3 regions of the Pseudomonas sivasensis genome follow, and region 3 is predicted to be linked to each of the others. Evidence: riboswitches for the same ligand, from Rfam matches in the RefSeq annotation. Region 3 holds a riboswitch; each other region holds the start of a gene.
What was found. A riboswitch is a leader RNA that binds a small molecule or an ion and turns the genes downstream of it on or off. The one in region 3 is predicted to bind cobalamin.

Region 1 (5,625 bases), 1.8 Mb from region 3:
GCCGGGCCTTCGCCCAATGGCGGACGCTGGTGCACTTCGCCGTGATAAATCGCAGCACCACCCAATTCAACACCCAAGGCGCCTGCGCCGGCAGCCATCACCGGCCCGGCGTTGGGGCTGTCCCAGGTCGGGCCCTGGGTGCGCCAGCATTTGAGGGCCAGGCGGGTTTTGCCGAGCACGGCGTAGGTCAAGGCCACCAGGCGTGCCGGAATGTAGTTGAGCACGTCGTCGATTTTCGCTGCGGCCCAGCCGAAGCGCTCGAAGCGTTCGTTGCGATAGCCCCACATGGCATCAAGGGTGTTGCTCAATCGGTAGAGCACCACGCCCGGTACGCCAGCGACCACGAACCAGAACAGCGCGGCGAATATCGCATCGCTGCCGTTTTCCAATACCGATTCGGTGGCAGCGCGGGCGACTTCGGTGCGATCCAGCTCGCTGGTCTGGCGGCTCACCAGGTAACTCACCCGCGTGCGGGCTTCATCCAGGTCATCGCTGCGCAACGCCTGGGCCACCGGCATCACATGCTCGCCGAGGCTGCGCATACCGAGGGCGCAGTACAACGCCAGAATCTCCAACACCCAGCCGATATAAGGCGCCCACGACAACGCGGTGGCCAGCAGCGTCAGCGGCACCACGGCGATAAACCACGCCGTCACGCCGTGACTGCGCCAGCCACGGCCGCCACTGTTGAAACGTTGCTCGATGCGCCCGGCAAAATTGCCGAACGCCACCAGCGGATGCCAGCGCCTGGGCTCGCCCAGTAGCGCATCCAACGCCACTGCAGCGACACACAGCAAGGCCACACTCATTGACTTACTCCCCACGTATTCTCATACAACATGTCACTCAGCGGACGCGGTTCGGTCCAGCCTTCGAGCTGCAACATCGGTGCCGGATAGAACTCGACGACCGGCCCCAGGCACAACACAGCCAGAGGTTTTGCGCCGGGCGGCAGGCCCAGCAAATCGGCCAGGGCCTGGGGCTCAAACAACGAGACCCAGCCCATGCCAAGGCCTTCCACGCGAGCGGCCAGCCACAGATTCTGGATCGCGCAGGACAGCGAGGCCATGTCCATCTCCGGCAAGGTGCGCCGGCCGAAAATATGGCGCTCGCGATCATCCATCAATGCCGCCACCAGTACTTCGGCACAGTCATTGATGCCTTCGACCTTAAGCCTCATGAACTCATCGGTACGTTCGCCAAGGGCCTCGGCTGTGCGCACGCGCTCTTCTTCCACCAGTTGCTGGATCTGCCCGCGCAGGTGGCGGTCGCTGATGCGGATAAAACGCCAGGGCTGCATGAGGCCGACACTCGGCGCCTGATGCGCGGCCTGAAGCAGGCGGTGGAGCAATTCAGGGGCGACAGTGCCACCGCTGAAGTGGCGCATGTCGCGGCGTTCGGCAATGGCGCGGTAAACGGCATCGCGGTCGGCCTGGGGGAAGGCGTTGTCAGTCATGGCGCTATCGTGGGTAAAAACAATGCGGCCACAGCAGCCGGATTCGACGGAAAGTAGAAGTGCACGTAAGAGGCCGTCATCCGCCCCTGTCGGTAGACCGCTTCGGCCCCGCGCCCACCATTGGGGCTCAGACCACGGGCAATCGGTTGCCATTCGGTGCTGGTCAGGGAGTGGTGATAGGTATGGCCGCGCAGCACGCCTTCCGGCAATTCGACGCTTTGCAGCGCCAGGGCCGCCAGTTTCTTTTGCATCACTGCATCACCCTGCAACAGGCCGAGCAGTTCGGCGCGGTTGCCGTCGACGTCGGTGAGGGAGTTCAGCAGGTAGAGCATGCCGCCACACTCAGCGAGCAACGGCTTACCCGCCGCATGGTGAGCACGGATGGCGTCGAGCATCGGAGTATTTTCCGACAACGCCTGGTGGTGCAGTTCCGGGTAGCCGCCAGGCAGATACAGACTGTCGGCGTCAGGTAATTCGCGATCGTGGATCGGGGAGAAAAATGTCAGCTCAGCGCCCATCGCCCGCAACAGGTCAAGACTGGCGCCGTAGGTGAAGGCGAAGGCTTCGTCGCGGGCCACGGCAATGCGGACACCGGCCAACAACGGCTCAGCTTCGATCACTTCAGGCGCGGCGAAGGTCACGGGCGGCGGTAAAGCGACTTCGCAACTGCTGCCCAAGGCTTGGGCGGCGGCGTCCAGGCGTGCATCGAGGTCATTCAGTTCGCTGGCTTGAACCAGGCCCAGATGACGGCTCGGCAGCTCGATTCCCGTCTCGCGGGACAGCGCGCCGTACCAGCGCAGGCCTTCAGTGAGGCTACCTTCGAGCAATTGCGCATGACGCAACGTGCCGACGCGGTTGGCCAACACGCCCGCGAACGGTAGATCCGGCTGGTAGCGCGCAAGGCCCAGCGCCAGAGCACCAAAGGTTTGGGCCATGGCGGTGCCATCAATCACGCCCAGCACTGGCACGCCGAAGTGCCGCGCCAGGTCGGCACTGGAGGGCGTGCCGTCGAACAGACCCATCACGCCTTCGATCAGGATCAGGTCGGCCTCCCCCGCCGCTTCCCACAGCAGGCGGCGACTTTCCTGCTCGCCCACCATCCACATATCCAATTGATACACCGGCGCACCGCTGGCGCGTTCGTGGATCATCGGGTCCAGAAAGTCCGGACCGCATTTGAACACGCGCACCCTACGTCCCAGATTGCGGTGCAAACGAGCCAGGGCGGCGGTGACGGTAGTTTTGCCTTGGCCGGACGCCGGTGCGGCGATCAATACGGCCGGGCAATGACGGGGCTGATTCAAAGTTCGACGCCCTTCTGTGCCTTGATACCGGCCTGGAATGCGTGTTTGAGCATGCCCATTTCGGTGACGGTGTCGCCCATCTCGATCAGCTCCGGCTTAGCGCCACGGCCAGTGACCACCACGTGTTGCATCGGCGGGCGGGCTTGCAGGTCGCTGAGCACTTGGTCCAGGTCGAGGTAACCGTGCTTGAGGGCTATGTTCAGCTCGTCCAGCACCACCAGGCCGATGGTTGGGTCTTGCAGCAGTTCGCGGGATACCGCCCAGGCTGCCTCGGCGGCGGCGATATCGCGCTGGCGGTCCTGGGTTTCCCAGGTAAAGCCTTCGCCCATGACGTGGAAACGCACTTGCTCGGGGAAGCGGCGGAAGAACAACTCTTCGCCAGTGCTGTTACGCCCCTTGATGAACTGCACCACACCGCATTGCATCCCATGGCCCATGGCGCGAGCGAGCATCCCAAACGCCGAGCTGCTCTTGCCTTTGCCGTTGCCGGTGAGTACCAGCAGCAAGCCGCATTCGTTAGGGGAGTTGGCGATGCGCTCGTCGATCACGGCTTTTTTGCGCAGCATGCGCGCCAGGTGGCGTTCGTCGCGGTCGGGGGTATCGGTCATGGCAGCTCTCCGTTGGGGCTGGACAAAAACGGCGGGCAGGAAAAAGAAAAAACAGACAGCCAAGCATCGCCCACCGTGATGCTGTTGGATGATCCAGGCCGGTCTCCGGGCTCATGAGTGGCGCAGCTCTTGTAGAGAGCAAGCAGGCCAACGCTGCGCCTTCCCATATCGCACGCGATACAGTGGCAAAAGCAGCGTCTTGACTCATTTACCGTTGCGGGGGCAGCGCCGGAATTGCGGCGGCGCTGTGTACAAGCGCGCTCACTCACCGGCTTCCCTGTTTCACTCTGTCGACCCACGGGTCACAGAGCACCTGGAACAAGCGGCGAAGGTTAGTGGGTTGGGGATGGAGCGTCAATGAAAGCTGGTCGAGTACTTGAACCATCGCACCACCGCCCTCCTCTACCCTTACAGGTATCAAGGAGAACACCATGCATAAAACCAGACTCGCCCTGTTAATCATGCTTGCCGGCACCCTCGCGGCGTGCGGAGAAAGCTCAACCCTGAAGGTTTCCGACGGCACCGGCCCCTCGCCCAGACTGCCGGAACCGAACAAAACGCTGATCCCTACCGTCAACATCGCTCCAGCCATCGGCTGGCCAGATGGCGCGAAGCCAACGGCAGCCCCCGGCACCCAAGTGGCCGCGTTCGCCGAGGGTCTCGACCACCCGCGCTGGCTGTATGTGTTGCCTAATGGCGATGTGCTGGTGGCGGAAACCAACGCACCGCCCAAACCGGATGACGCCAAGGGCATACGCGGCTGGGTCATGGAGAAGGTCATGGGACGTGCCGGCGCCGGGGTGCCGAGCCCGAACCGTATCACTCTACTGCGCGATGCCGACCACGACGGCGTCGCCGAAACACGTACGGTGTTTCTGGAAAACCTCAATTCGCCGTTCGGTATGACCCTGGTCGGAAACGACCTGTATGTGGCCGACTCGGACAAGCTGCTGCGTTTCCCCTATCAGCCAGGCGAAACTGCCATCAAGGCCCAAGGCTCCAAGGTGGTCGACTTGCCAGGCGGTCCGCTGAACCACCACTGGACGAAAAACGTCGTGGCCAGCAAGGACGGCAGCAAGCTGTACGTGAGCGTCGGCTCAAACAGCAACGTCGGTGAAAACGGCCTGGAGGCGGAACAGGGGCGTGCCGCGATCTGGGAAGTCGACCGCGCCAGCGGCCAGCACCGTATTTTCGCCTCCGGCCTGCGCAACCCCAATGGCATGGCTTGGGAACCGCAGAGCGGCAAGCTGTGGACAGCGGTGAACGAGCGCGACGAGATCGGCAGCGACCTAGTGCCGGACTACATCACCTCGGTCAAGGACGGCGGTTTCTATGGCTGGCCGTTCAGCTATTACGGTCAGCATGTGGATGTGCGCGTCACGCCGCAGAACCCGGACCTGGTCGCCAAGGCCATTGCGCCGGACTACGCCGTAGGGCCGCACACCGCTTCTTTGGGCCTGACGTTCGCCGAGGGCAGCAAACTCCCGGCGCCGTTCAGCAACGGCGCATTCATCGGCCAGCATGGCTCGTGGAATCGCAAGCCGCACAGCGGCTACAAGGTGATTTTCGTGCCATTCGACGCAGGCCTGCCTAAAGGTCAGCCGGTGGACGTGCTGACCGGCTTCCTTGATAAAGATGAGAAAGCCATGGGCCGCCCAGTGGGCGTGGTGATTGATCAGCAAGGGGACTTGCTGGTGGCGGATGACGTGGGGAACAAGGTATGGCGGGTGTCGGCGGCCAAATAAACGCCCCCAGAAGCATGACAAAACCAATGTGGGAGGGGGCTTGCTCCCGATAGCAGTGGGTCAGGCACAGACACTGTGACTGATACTTCGCTATCGGGGGCAAGCCCCCTCCCACATTTAGTTAGGTATTGGGTTCAGGGATTACGTGCCAGGTTTGCTGGCAATACCCGCTTGGCGCTCAGATAGGCATTCTGCCAATACGCCTTGGACAGGGTATCGAGCTTCACCGTACCGCCGGTTTGCGGCGCATGGACAAAGCGGCCCTCGCCCACATAGATCCCAGCATGGCTGACCTGCGAACCACCACCGGTGGCGAAGAACAGCAGGTCACCGGTTTGCAGGTTCTGCTCACTCACGTCCTGAGCGCGCATCACGATCAGCTCACGGGTAGTGCGTGGCAGGGAAATGCCGGCGGCGTCACGGAACACAAAGCCGATCAGGCCACTGCAATCAAAGCCCGAGTCCGGCGTGTTGCCACCCCAGCGATAAGGCGTGCCGACCAGGCCCAGCGC
Region 2 (5,625 bases), 1.5 Mb from region 3:
GGTAACCCTTGCACACCCTTCAAGATTGCCAGTTGATGTTGAATATCCAGGTGATTGGTCGGCTCATCCAACAGCAGAATCTGTGGCCGTTGCGCCAAGGCGCGGGCGATGTGCACACGTTGGCGTTCGCCGCCGGAGAGGCTGCGCCAGGCGCGTTGGCTCAGGTGGGTGGCGTCCACATCGTGCAGGGCCTGGCACACGATGGCGTCGTCCTCGCGTGACCACGGGCTCAGCGCCGACAACCATGGCGTGCGCCCCAACGCCACGGCGTCGAATACGCGGATGGCGTCGTCGGTGTCGGCCTGTTGCTCCACCACTGCCAGCTGTTGCGCGATGGCGCGGCGGGACAGGTCGCCCAAACGCGTGCCCCCAAGCCGTACCTCACCAGAGGCGGGTGTTCGCAACCCCGCCAGCAGTTTGAGCAAGGTGGATTTACCGGAGCCGTTCGGGCCGACAATCCCCAAGGTTTCCCCCAACTGCACCTCAAGATGAATATCCCGTAGCAACTCGGCATCGCGCACCTTGAAACCCAGGCCCGTACAACTGAGCACTTTCATCGCGCATTCCTCCGCCCGATCAGGATCAACGCGAACACCGGCGCGCCGACCAGGGCAGTGACCACGCCCACAGGAATCACTTGGCCTTTGATCAAGGTGCGCGACAGCACATCCGCCGCGATCAAAAACAGCGCGCCGCCCAAGGCGCTGGCTGGCAGCAACCGCGAGTGCCCGGTGCCCAGCAACAGGCGCACTGCATGGGGGATCACCAGGCCGACAAAGCCGATGGAGCCGACAATCGACACCATCACCGCCGTCACCAACGCCGCGCAGCCCACCAGCACAAATTGCACGCGGCGCACCGGAATGCCGAGGGACGCCGCCGAGTCACTGCCGAAGGTAAACGCATCCAGCGCACGCCGATGCCACAAGCACACCGCCAAGCCGGCAACCGCCACCGGCACCGCCAGCCACACCGAAGGCCAGCGTACACCGCTGAGGTTGCCCAACAGCCAGAACATGATGCCGCGGGCCTGCTCGGAACTGGCCGACTTGGTAATGAGAAACGCGGTCAGGGCATTGAACATCTGCGAACCGGCAATGCCCGCGAGGATGATCTGGCCGGTACCGCTCATAGAGCCGCTGGCCCGCGCGAGCAAGATCACCAGGGCAAACGCCGCCATGGCCCCGACAAACGCGCCGGCCGACAGTGAAATCAACCCGCCGCCCACGCCCATCAGCGCCACCAACACCGCGCCGGTGGAGGCGCCGGCGCTGATACCCAGCAGATAGGGATCGGCCAGCGGGTTGCGCAGCAACGACTGCAAGATCACCCCACAGGTGGCCAGCCCCGCACCGCACGCGGCAGCGACCAGGGCGCGCGTCAGGCGGTAGTTCCACACCACGCCTTCGTCGATTGGATCGAGCAGATAGCCGGCGTTCCACAGCTTATTGGCGAGCACTTGAAGCACCACCTGCGGCTCGATGGACGTTTCGCCGATGGCCACGCCCGCGAGTAGGGCGGCTAAAAGCAGGGTCAGGGCGAGCAGGGTGCGGATCACGCTTTTACTCATTTGCGCAGGTCGTAGCCGTCGATGGCGCCGGCCAGCTGTTCAAGGCCATCGAACGTGCGGAGGCTGGCCTGCAGCGCCAAGGCGTCGAGGATGATGATGCGGTTGTGTTTGACGGCGTCCATGTTGCGCGTGACCGGGTCGCTGCGCAGGAAGGCGAGTTTCTTTTCATGGTCGTCGGCAGGGTAGCGGCGACGGTCCATGCGGGCGATCACCAGGAACGTCGGGTTGGCCTTGGCGATGGTTTCCCAGCCAACGGCGGGCCACTCTTCATCGGACTGCACCACGTTGTGCAGGCCGAGGGTTTCGAGCATGAATTCGGGGATGCCCTTGTGGCCCGCCACGTACGGGTCGCTGGCTATCTCGGAACTGGAGAACCACACCAGCGCGCTGGCTTGCTTGAGGCCTTTACTCTGCGCCGTGGCAACGGACTTGGCCAGGCGCGCCTTGAGGTCGTCGTTCAGCTGTTGGCCGCGCGCCTGCACGTCGAAAATCTCGGCCAGTTGGCTGATGCTCTTGTAAAGGGTCTCGATGCGGAACGGCTCTAGCCGCGTGCCGTCGGCGCCCACCAGATTGTCCTTGCCTTCGCAGTCGGAAGGCAGCAGGTAGGTGGGGATCTTCAATTCGTGGAATTGCTCACGGGTGCCCACCACGCCTTGCGGGCCGACCACCCATTCCAGCTCGGCAGCCACCAGTTGCGGGCGTTTGGCGATCACGGCTTCAAAGCTTGGCTCGTTGTTGGCCAGGCGTTCGATTTTGTCGTTCTGCGCCTGGTACTGGGGCAGCACACTGTTGAACCACAGCGAGGTGCCGACCACTTTGTCGCCGACGCCCAGGGCATACAGCATTTCGGTGGCGGCCTGGCCGATGGTCACGCTGCGTGCGGGGGCTTGCGGGAAGGTCACGGCGCTGCCGCAGTTTTGGATCGTCAGCGGGTAGTGAGTGGGCGCCGCTTGAGCCAGGGCACAGAAACCCAGACCGGTGATCAGGGCAGTAACGCGTGGCAGCATGGGGCGATCTCCGTGTGAACCGTAGGTGAAGCAGGGGCAGTACGGCTCGGAAATACGCCCTTGAACGCTGCCGGTCGGGCAGGCAAGGATGTCCTTCCCGGACACCCCGCCGGTTAGTGATTGTGCTGGGCCGGCAGGTCTCCTGACTGATGCGTCTTCGCCACGCTCCAGCCTTCCCGGACGAGGTCCAGTGGCGTTAAGGAGCAGGCTCGGCACCTACAGTTGCGGGGGCAGTTTCGATTGACGCCGCGGGCGGCGTTTCGAATTCCCTATTAGTCCCATGGGGGAACCGGCGGCGCTATGGTAGTTGATTCAGCCTCGCAGAGGGAGGCTGAGCTTCAGTTCGCGTGCCGGTGGCGCGATCTTCGATGTCGCGCCAAGTCATGGCGCCTATCGTTAAAAAGTCGCTAGGACGTTCGCGCCTCGCAAAAAGGAGACGGCCAATGTGTGTTCGTCAGTAGCTTCGCAATCTGTTTTTTGCTTGATCCCGCCTAAATGCGCGATCAGATCGCTCACCACAACACGGCCGCCTGCCATGAAAGGCCCGCTGCGCAGCCGGGGTTATTTTCGATCCAGCCACACCGTCTGCGCATTGCAGAACTCGCGAACGCCGAAGTGCGACAGCTCGCGACCGAATCCACTTTTCTTCACGCCGCCAAACGCCACCCGTGGGTCGGAGACGCTGAAGGCGTTGACGAAGATCCCGCCGGTTTCCAGCTGATTGGCGATATCCCGTGCTTTCGCTGCGTCAGTGGTGAAGATGCTCGCGGTGAGGCCAAATTCGCTGTCATTGGCCAGGGCCACCGCGTGGTCGGCGTCGCGGGCGGTGATGATCGAGGCCACGGGGCCGAACAGTTCCTGTTTGAACGAGGTCATCTGGTCGGTGACGTTGGCGAGTACGGTCGGCTCGTAGTAGTTGCCGTCGCCTGTGACTTTATGGCCGCCGAGCAACAGGGTCGCGCCTTCCTCCAGGGTGGCCTGGACCTGACCGTGCAGCTCGTCGCGCAGGTCGAAGCGGGCCATTGGGCCAATGTAGGTGGCAGCTGATGTGGGATCGCCCATCACCAAGGCACGGCTGGCGTCGACGAACTTGGCCGTGAAGGCTTCCACAACACCGGCTTCGATGATCAGGCGCTTGGCGGCGGCGCAGACTTGGCCACTGTTCTGGAAGCGGCCGATGAGCGCGGCTTGCACGGCGGCGTCGAGGTCGGCGTCGTTGAGCACGATGAACGGGTCGGAGCCGCCCAGTTCCAGCACGCATTTTTTCAACGCGGCACCGGCCTGGGAGCCGATAGCGATGCCGGCGCGCACGCTGCCGGTGAGGGTCACGGCGGCAATACGTGGGTCCGCGATGGCTTTGGACACGCCCTCGGGGGTGACGTTGATCACTTCGAATAAGCCTTCAGCAAAGCCGGCTTTACGGAACGCTTGTTGGATCAGGTAGGCGCTGCCCATCACATTCGGCGCGTGTTTGAGCACGTAAGTGTTGCCGGCGAGCATGGTTGGCACGGCGCCGCGCAGTACCTGCCATACCGGGAAGTTCCACGGCATTACGGCGAGAATCGGGCCCAGCGGGCGGTATTCGATGTGGGCGGTGCCGTTGTCGACCAGGGTCGGTTCCGGGGCGAGCATGGCCGGGCCTTGGGCTGCGTACCATTCACTCAGTTGCGCGCATTTTTCGACTTCGGCACGTGCCTGGGCGATGGGTTTGCCCATTTCCAGAGTGATCATCTGCGCCATGGCTTCGGCTTGCTCGCGCAAGGCGGCGGCCAGGGCTAACAGCAGCTCGGCGCGCTGGCTCACCGGCTGGCGGCGCCATGTGCGGAAGGCGCTGGTGGCGCGGTCGAGGGCGGCATCCAGCTGCGCTGTTGTTTCGTAGGGATAGTTGCCGACGGTTTGGCCGTTGGCGGGGTTGATCGATAAGGCGTGGGTGTTCGCGTTCATGGCACCGTCCTGCGTGTACGTTGGGAATGGAGGTCAGCGTACGGGGCTGGATCTTTTCTGGAAACTGAATAATATTAAGCAATACGTTCACAAATGGAGAATGAATTGGATCTCGTGCAACTGGAAATCTTCAAGGCCGTCGCCGAACAAGGCAGCATCAGCGCCGCCGCGCAGTTGATTCATCGGGTGCCGTCAAACTTGACCACGCGGATCAAGCAACTGGAGCAGGATCTGGGCGTGGAGCTGTTTATCCGCGAGAAGAGCCGACTGCGCCTGTCGCCGGCGGGTTGGAATTTCCTCGGTTACGCGCGGCGCATTCTCGATCTGGTGCAAGAGGCCCGCGCGACGGTGGCGGGGGAAGAACCTCAGGGGGCGTTTGCCCTCGGCTCCCTGGAAAGCACGGCGGCGGTGCGTATCCCGGCGTTGCTGGCGGCGTATAACCAGAAGCACACCAAGGTCGAACTGGACCTGAGCACCGGGCCGTCGGGCACCATGATCGAGGGGGTATTGTCGGGGCGCCTGACCGCCGCGTTTGTCGACGGGCCGGTGCTGCATTCGACCCTGGAGGGCGTGGCGGTGTTTGAGGAGGAGATGGTGGTGATCGCGCCACTGCACCATGCGCCGATCAGCCGGGGGCAGGACGTAAATGGCGAGAACATCTATACGTTCCGCTCGAACTGCTCGTACCGGCATCACTTTGAACGCTGGTTCTCACAGGATGGCGCGGTGCCGGGCAAGATCTTCGAGATTGAGTCCTACCACGGCATGCTCGCCTGCGTCAGCGCCGGTGCTGGGCTGGCGCTGATGCCGCGCAGTATGTTGGAAAGCATGCCCGGGTTCGCTGCGGTGAGTGTGTGGCCACTGATGGACAGCTTTCGCTTGCTGAACACTTGGTTGATCTGGCGGCGGGGGACTGTTTCGCAGAGTTTGAACAGCTTTGTGAAGTTGCTGGAAGAGCGCGGGCTGGTAGCCGCCTGAATCCACTGTGGGAGGGGATAAGTCCCGTCCCACCTGTTTTTTTATCAGCCGCCGAACTGGAAGGTGCCCATGGCGAGTTTCGCCATGATTGCTGTCGCACCCAACTGCACCAGCCACAACGCCAAA
Region 3 (5,625 bases):
GACAGGCCCAACTGGCGCAAATGATCGCCGTGGTCCTGCAAATGCCGCTCAAGAAGCAAGCTGGCCGACTGGAAGCCGATGCGCCAAGCCGTAGTGGTGGGCAGGTTGCGCACATCGACGGTGAAGAAATTGCGCCCGGTGGGCAGTACATCCAAGCGCCCACGACTCGGCGCGCCGCTCGGACCTGCCGGCACGAAACGGCCGTCGAGGGCATCCAGCAAACCGCGCATTTCCGCCGGGCCGCAGGCATCCAGGCGTGGTGCCACGACGATGCGCAGGCTTTCGATAACCGCTTTCACGTCTTCCCAGCCGGGTTCTTCCAACTGTTCAAGGGGACCTTCCAACGCCTGCTCGATCAGCCGCGCCGCGTACAACTCCAGACGCTCGCGGGTGTCGCCGGCGGTGCGCCACACCTGCGCATCGATGCTCTGCAACACGGCCGGGCGGCGCCCGGTCCACGGTTCGGCCAGGGCGCAGTCCAGCGGGTCGAAGCCCAGCCCAAAGGCCTTTGCCAACACGCGCAGCAAGCTCGATTGCGGGCCACGGCCATCGCCTCGGGGGATGCGCAGCAAGGCCAGCAACGTATCAATGCGCAAACGGCCTTGCGGCGATTCACCGAAGATATGCAGGCCGTCGCGGATCTGCGATTCCTTCAAATCACACAGGTAGGTGTCCAGGCGCGGCAGCCAAATCGCCGCATCGGCGTCGCCATCCAGTTCAAGCTCCTGGTCGATACGGGTTTCGCGCACCAGCTTAAGGATGTCTTTTTGCAGCTCACGGGCACGGCGTGGGTCGAGCAGTTGGGCCTCGTAATACTCGTCCGCCAACAGCTCCAGGTCACGCAGCGGGCCGTAGGTTTCGGCGCGGGTCAGCGGCGGCATCAGGTGATCGATGATCACTGCCTGGGTGCGCCGCTTGGCCTGGGCGCCCTCGCCCGGGTCGTTGACGATAAAAGGGTAGATATTCGGCAGCGGCCCCAGTATCGCGTCAGGCCAGCAGTGTTCCGACAGGCCCACGCCCTTGCCTGGCAGCCATTCCAGATTACCGTGCTTGCCCACATGGATGACGCCATGGGCGCCATAGGTGTGGCGTAACCAGAAATAGAACGCCAGATAGCCGTGGGGCGGCACCAGGTCCGGGTCGTGGTACACCGCACTGGCGTCCACCTGGTAACCCCGCGCCGGCTGGATGCCGACGAACGTCAGGCCCAGGCGTAGGCCGGCGACCATCAGGCGGCCATCGCGGAACATCGGATCGTTATGGGGCGTGCCCCAGCGCTCCAGCACGGCGCGCTGGTTGGCTTCAGGCAGGCGCTTGAACATCGCTTCGTACTCATCCAGGCCCAGGCTTTGATGGCACGGGCGCAGGTCGAGGCTGTCCAGATCGTTGGTGACGCCACCCAGCAAGTCGTGGATCAAGGCGGTGCCGCTTTCCGGCAGTACCGCTGGCACCGGGTAACCTTCAGCTTGCAACGCACACAGGATATTCAGCGCCGCCGCCGGGGTGTCCAGGCCCACACCGTTGCCGATGCGGCCATCGCGGGTCGGGTAGTTGGCAAGGATCAGCGCGATGCGTTTATCCGCATTCGGCACACGCGCCAGTTCGACCCAACGGCGCGCCAGCTCGGCGACAAAATCCATACGCTCGGGTGCTGCGCGGTAGCACACCACGTCCGACTGGCTGCGTTCGCTGCGCCAGGCCAGGTCTTTGAAGCTGATCGGCCGGCTGATAATGCGGCCGTCCAGCTCCGGCAAGGCAATGTGCATCGCCAGGTCGCGCGGGCCCAGGCCTTGTTCACTGGCCTCCCAGCCGGGCTGGTTGTCCTGGGCGCAAATCGCCTGGATCACCGGAATATTGCGGCGAAATGGGCGCAAATGCGGGGCTTCGGGGCTGGATTGGGCAAAACCGGTGGTATTCAGAATCACCGATGCCTGCACGTCATCCAGCAAATCCTCGACCACCGCGAGGCAGCCGGGCTCTTTCAAACTGGCCACCGCCATCGGCAACGGGTTGAGGCCCGCCGCCTGCAAGCGCTGGCAGAACACATCGATAAAACCGGTATTGGCCGCCTGCAAATGGGAGCGATAGAACAGCACCGCCGCCACGGGATGGTCGGCGTGCCAATCTGCCTGCCAGTCGCTCAGGCGAGCGTTGGCTTTGCCGGGATGATAAATCGCCGTACGCGGCAGGGCTTGCGGCTCGGCCCACGGGTAGTCGCGGCCCATATAGCCGCTGGCCAGGCAGCGATAAAAGTCCAGCGCGTTGCCCAGCCCGCCCTGGCGCAGAAACTGCCACAAGCGATCCCGTGCCTCGACGCCGACGGTACTGAGACCGCTGAGTTCCGGGTCCGGGCGATCATCCCCCGGCACCAGGATCAGCTGCACACCGCGCTCGGCCAACTCCACCAAGCGTTCGATGCCGTAGCGCCAATAACCGATGCCACCGTGCAGGGAAATCAGGATGACCTTCGCGTGGCGCAGCACCTCATCGACATACAGGTCGACCGAAGCGTGGTTCTGCACCTGCATCGGGTTGGCCAGGCGCAGGCTCGGGTAGTCATCCGGCAACTGCTGGGCCGCTTCGGCCAGCAGCGCCAGGCTGGAATCACCGCTGCACAGGATCACCAGCTCGGCGGGGGTTTGTCCAAGGTCGGCAATATTGTCGTCCGCGACAAAACCACCGGGCTGAGTCCTGAGCAGGTGCATGGATTAAACGCTGAGCGCGGCGCGCAGTTGCGCTTCGAGGCCGACCGCATCCAGGTCCTGGCCGATCAGTACCAGGCGCGTGATGCGTGCTTCGTCAGCACCCCAGGCGCGGTCGAAGTGTTTGTCAAAGCGGGTGCCCACGCCCTGGATCAACAGGCGCATCGGCTTGTTCGGGATCGCGGCGAAGCCTTTGACACGCAAGATGCCGTGTTGCACGACCAGTTGAGTCAATGCGTCGAGCAGCAGCGCTTCGTCGGCCTGGGGCAAGTCGATGGAGATGGAATCAAACGCATCGTGGTCGTGATCGTCTTCACCTTCGTGGTGATGATCGTGATGACTATGACGACCGTCGATATGCTCTTCGGAGCCGGCGCCCAGGCCAATCAACACGTCCAGGGGCACGCGACCGCTGCTGGCTTCGATGATTTTGACGGCTGGCGGCAGCTCTTCGGCGACTTCCAGGCGCACACGGGCCAGGTCTTCCGAGCTGATCAGATCGGCCTTGTTAAGGATGACCAGGTCCGCGCTGGCCAGTTGGTCGGCGAACAGCTCGTGCAGTGGCGACTCATGGTCCAGGTTCGGGTCGAGTTTGCGCTGGGCGTCCACTTGATCGGGGAACGCAGCAAAGGTACCGGCGGCCACGGCCGGGCTGTCGACCACGGTGATCACCGCGTCAACCGTGCAGGCGCTGCGGATTTCCGGCCACTGGAAGGCTTGCACCAGCGGTTTTGGCAGGGCCAGGCCCGAGGTTTCGATGAGGATGTGGTCGAGGTCACCGCGACGGGCGACCAGTTCGCGCATCACCGGGAAGAATTCTTCCTGCACGGTGCAGCACAGGCAGCCGTTGGCCAGTTCGTACACGCGGCCATTGGCTTCTTCTTCGGTGCAACCGATGGAGCACTGCTTGAGGATTTCACCATCAATGCCCAACTCGCCGAACTCATTGACGATGACGGCGATGCGACGGCCCTGGGCGTTGTCGAGCATATGGCGCAGCAGGGTGGTTTTGCCCGAGCCGAGGAAGCCGGTAACGATGGTGACGGGGAGTTTGGCCAGTGTTTTCATCGGATGCCCTTGGGGGCGGGCATACGGGACGATAGGCCCTGCGGCGCGGCGCAGAAGCGGATTTCGTCACCGGATCACCCCGCCCGGTTGAATTAGAAAATCGGTTGCGAGGCAGGTCTCCTGGCTTAGGGCTTGCGGGTCGTTAGACCGGCGCCGGCTGCGCCTTCCCGCCGTTGATGGCAGTGGCGTGGCAGTCGGATGAACCCTTCACAGTTGCGGGGGCAGCCGCGGATTGAACCGCGTTCCCTTCTTAGCTTCGGCCTGGGCCGAAGAACCTCGAAGGTGCAAGGCTACAGGGGCTCGGTGAATTTGACTACCGTCGCTCTGCATGCTTTCCTACATGCCTTGTTTCGGGTGCCCTTCACAGGGTGAAACGGGAAACCGGTAAATCATGCCTGCCATGACCAGTCCGGTGCTGCCCCCGCAACGGTAAGCGAGTGAAGCGTCAGATCCACTGTGCCTGTAAGGCATGGGAAGGCGATGCTTTATAGACCCAGTGTCCCTCGCAAGCCCGGAGACCGGCCCGAAAAATCAGATAACAAACCCGCGGTGGGCGGGCGCTGTTCGGAACTCTGCGTGCCTGGCTCGCGGGGTTTTCATGCGCTCGTTTCATCCAGACACCTGAAAGGGACGCGCCATGTCGATCATCAGCAGCACTTCGCACTCCGCCAGCAGCACCTCTACCTTGAGCCAACGCCTGACCGCCGCCATCGGTGCGTCGATCCTCGGCGCGTGTCTGGTGTATTTCGCCGGTTTCTCGCATATCGAGGCGGTGCACAACGCTGCCCACGATACCCGCCACAGCGCCGCGTTCCCGTGCCACTGAGACCTGCCGACATGATCAAGCGTATTGCGCAAACCGCAGGTTTCACCGGCCTGTTGGCCGCGCTGCTGCTGACCCTGCTGCAAAGCTTTTGGGTCGCCCCGCTGATTCTTCAGGCGGAAACCTTTGAAAAAGCCCCGGCGGCAACCGAAGTGGTGCATGAGCACGCTGCCGGCGCTGCTGCCCACACCCACGATGCCGAAGCCTGGGAGCCTGAAGATGGCTGGCAGCGCGTGCTGTCGACCACCGGTGGCAACTTGGTGGTGGCGGTTGGTTTTGCACTGATGCTGGCCGGCCTCTACACATTGCGCGCCCCCACCCGCACGGCGCAGGGCCTGCTGTGGGGCCTGGCCGGTTACGCAACCTTCGTGCTGGCGCCGACGATGGGCCTGCCACCCGAGTTGCCGGGCACCGCCGCCGCTGATCTGGCACTGCGCCAGACGTGGTGGATCGGCACTGCGGCCTCCACCGCTGCCGGGATTGCGCTGATCGTGTTCGGGCGCAACTGGCTGCTGAAAGTGCTGGGCGCTGCCATCCTCGCGGTACCGCACATCATTGGCGCGCCGCAACCGGAAGTGCACGCAATGCTCGCGCCGCAAGCCCTGGAAACGCAGTTCAAAATCGCTTCGCAACTGACCAACGTGGCGTTCTGGCTGGCCCTGGGCCTGATCAGCGCCTGGCTGTTCCGCCGCAAACGCGACGATCAATACTCCGCATGACCTACGTGGTCGGCCTGGGTTGCCAGCGGGGTTGTGAGGTTCATACCCTGCTGGCGCTGTTTGATACCGCTCTCGCCGAGGCAGGGATTGATCCCCAATGCATCACCGCGCTGGCCAGTATCGACCGCAAACACGACGAGCCAGGCTTACTGGCTCTGGCACGGCACTTGAACCTGCCGCTGGAGTGCTTCAACGCCGAGCAACTGGCGATTTATGAACACCGGCTAAGCCACAAGTCCGACGTCGCGTTCGCCCACACGGGGTGTTACGGCATCGCCGAAAGTGCCGCCCTGGCCCTTGTTGAACAGCTCGG

Region 1: it holds a riboswitch for cobalamin, as region 3 does, so the genes downstream of both, cobO (cob(I)yrinic acid a,c-diamide adenosyltransferase) here and cobW (cobalamin biosynthesis protein CobW) in region 3, are expected to answer to the same signal.
Region 2: it holds a riboswitch for cobalamin, as region 3 does, so the genes downstream of both, LRO94_RS19260 (ABC transporter substrate-binding protein) here and cobW (cobalamin biosynthesis protein CobW) in region 3, are expected to answer to the same signal.

The regions. Positions count from the first base shown of each region.
Region 1 covers NZ_CP090029.1:4,574,617-4,580,241, forward strand. Annotated here, with positions in the region: gene cbiB (adenosylcobinamide-phosphate synthase CbiB) at 1-809, opposite strand, end outside; gene bluB (5,6-dimethylbenzimidazole synthase) at 806-1,456, opposite strand; gene LRO94_RS20620 (cobyrinate a,c-diamide synthase) at 1,453-2,760, opposite strand; gene cobO (cob(I)yrinic acid a,c-diamide adenosyltransferase) at 2,757-3,368, opposite strand; cobalamin riboswitch at 3,448-3,700, opposite strand; gene LRO94_RS20630 (PQQ-dependent sugar dehydrogenase) at 3,800-5,113, shown strand; gene LRO94_RS20635 (C40 family peptidase) at 5,248-5,625, opposite strand, start outside.
Region 2 covers NZ_CP090029.1:4,279,540-4,285,164, reverse strand. Annotated here, with positions in the region: gene LRO94_RS19270 (ABC transporter ATP-binding protein) at 1-557, opposite strand, end outside; gene LRO94_RS19265 (iron ABC transporter permease) at 554-1,570, opposite strand; gene LRO94_RS19260 (ABC transporter substrate-binding protein) at 1,567-2,577, opposite strand; cobalamin riboswitch at 2,693-2,886, opposite strand; gene LRO94_RS19255 (aldehyde dehydrogenase family protein) at 3,139-4,521, opposite strand; gene ptrR (putrescine utilization regulator PtrR) at 4,627-5,499, shown strand; gene LRO94_RS19245 (hypothetical protein) at 5,544-5,625, opposite strand, start outside.
Region 3 covers NZ_CP090029.1:2,748,064-2,753,688, reverse strand. Annotated here, with positions in the region: gene cobN (cobaltochelatase subunit CobN) at 1-2,705, opposite strand, end outside; gene cobW (cobalamin biosynthesis protein CobW) at 2,709-3,770, opposite strand; cobalamin riboswitch at 3,864-4,064, opposite strand; cobalamin riboswitch at 4,106-4,311, shown strand; gene LRO94_RS12270 (CbtB domain-containing protein) at 4,408-4,596, shown strand; gene LRO94_RS12265 (CbtA family protein) at 4,608-5,312, shown strand; gene LRO94_RS12260 (cobalamin biosynthesis protein) at 5,309-5,625, shown strand, end outside.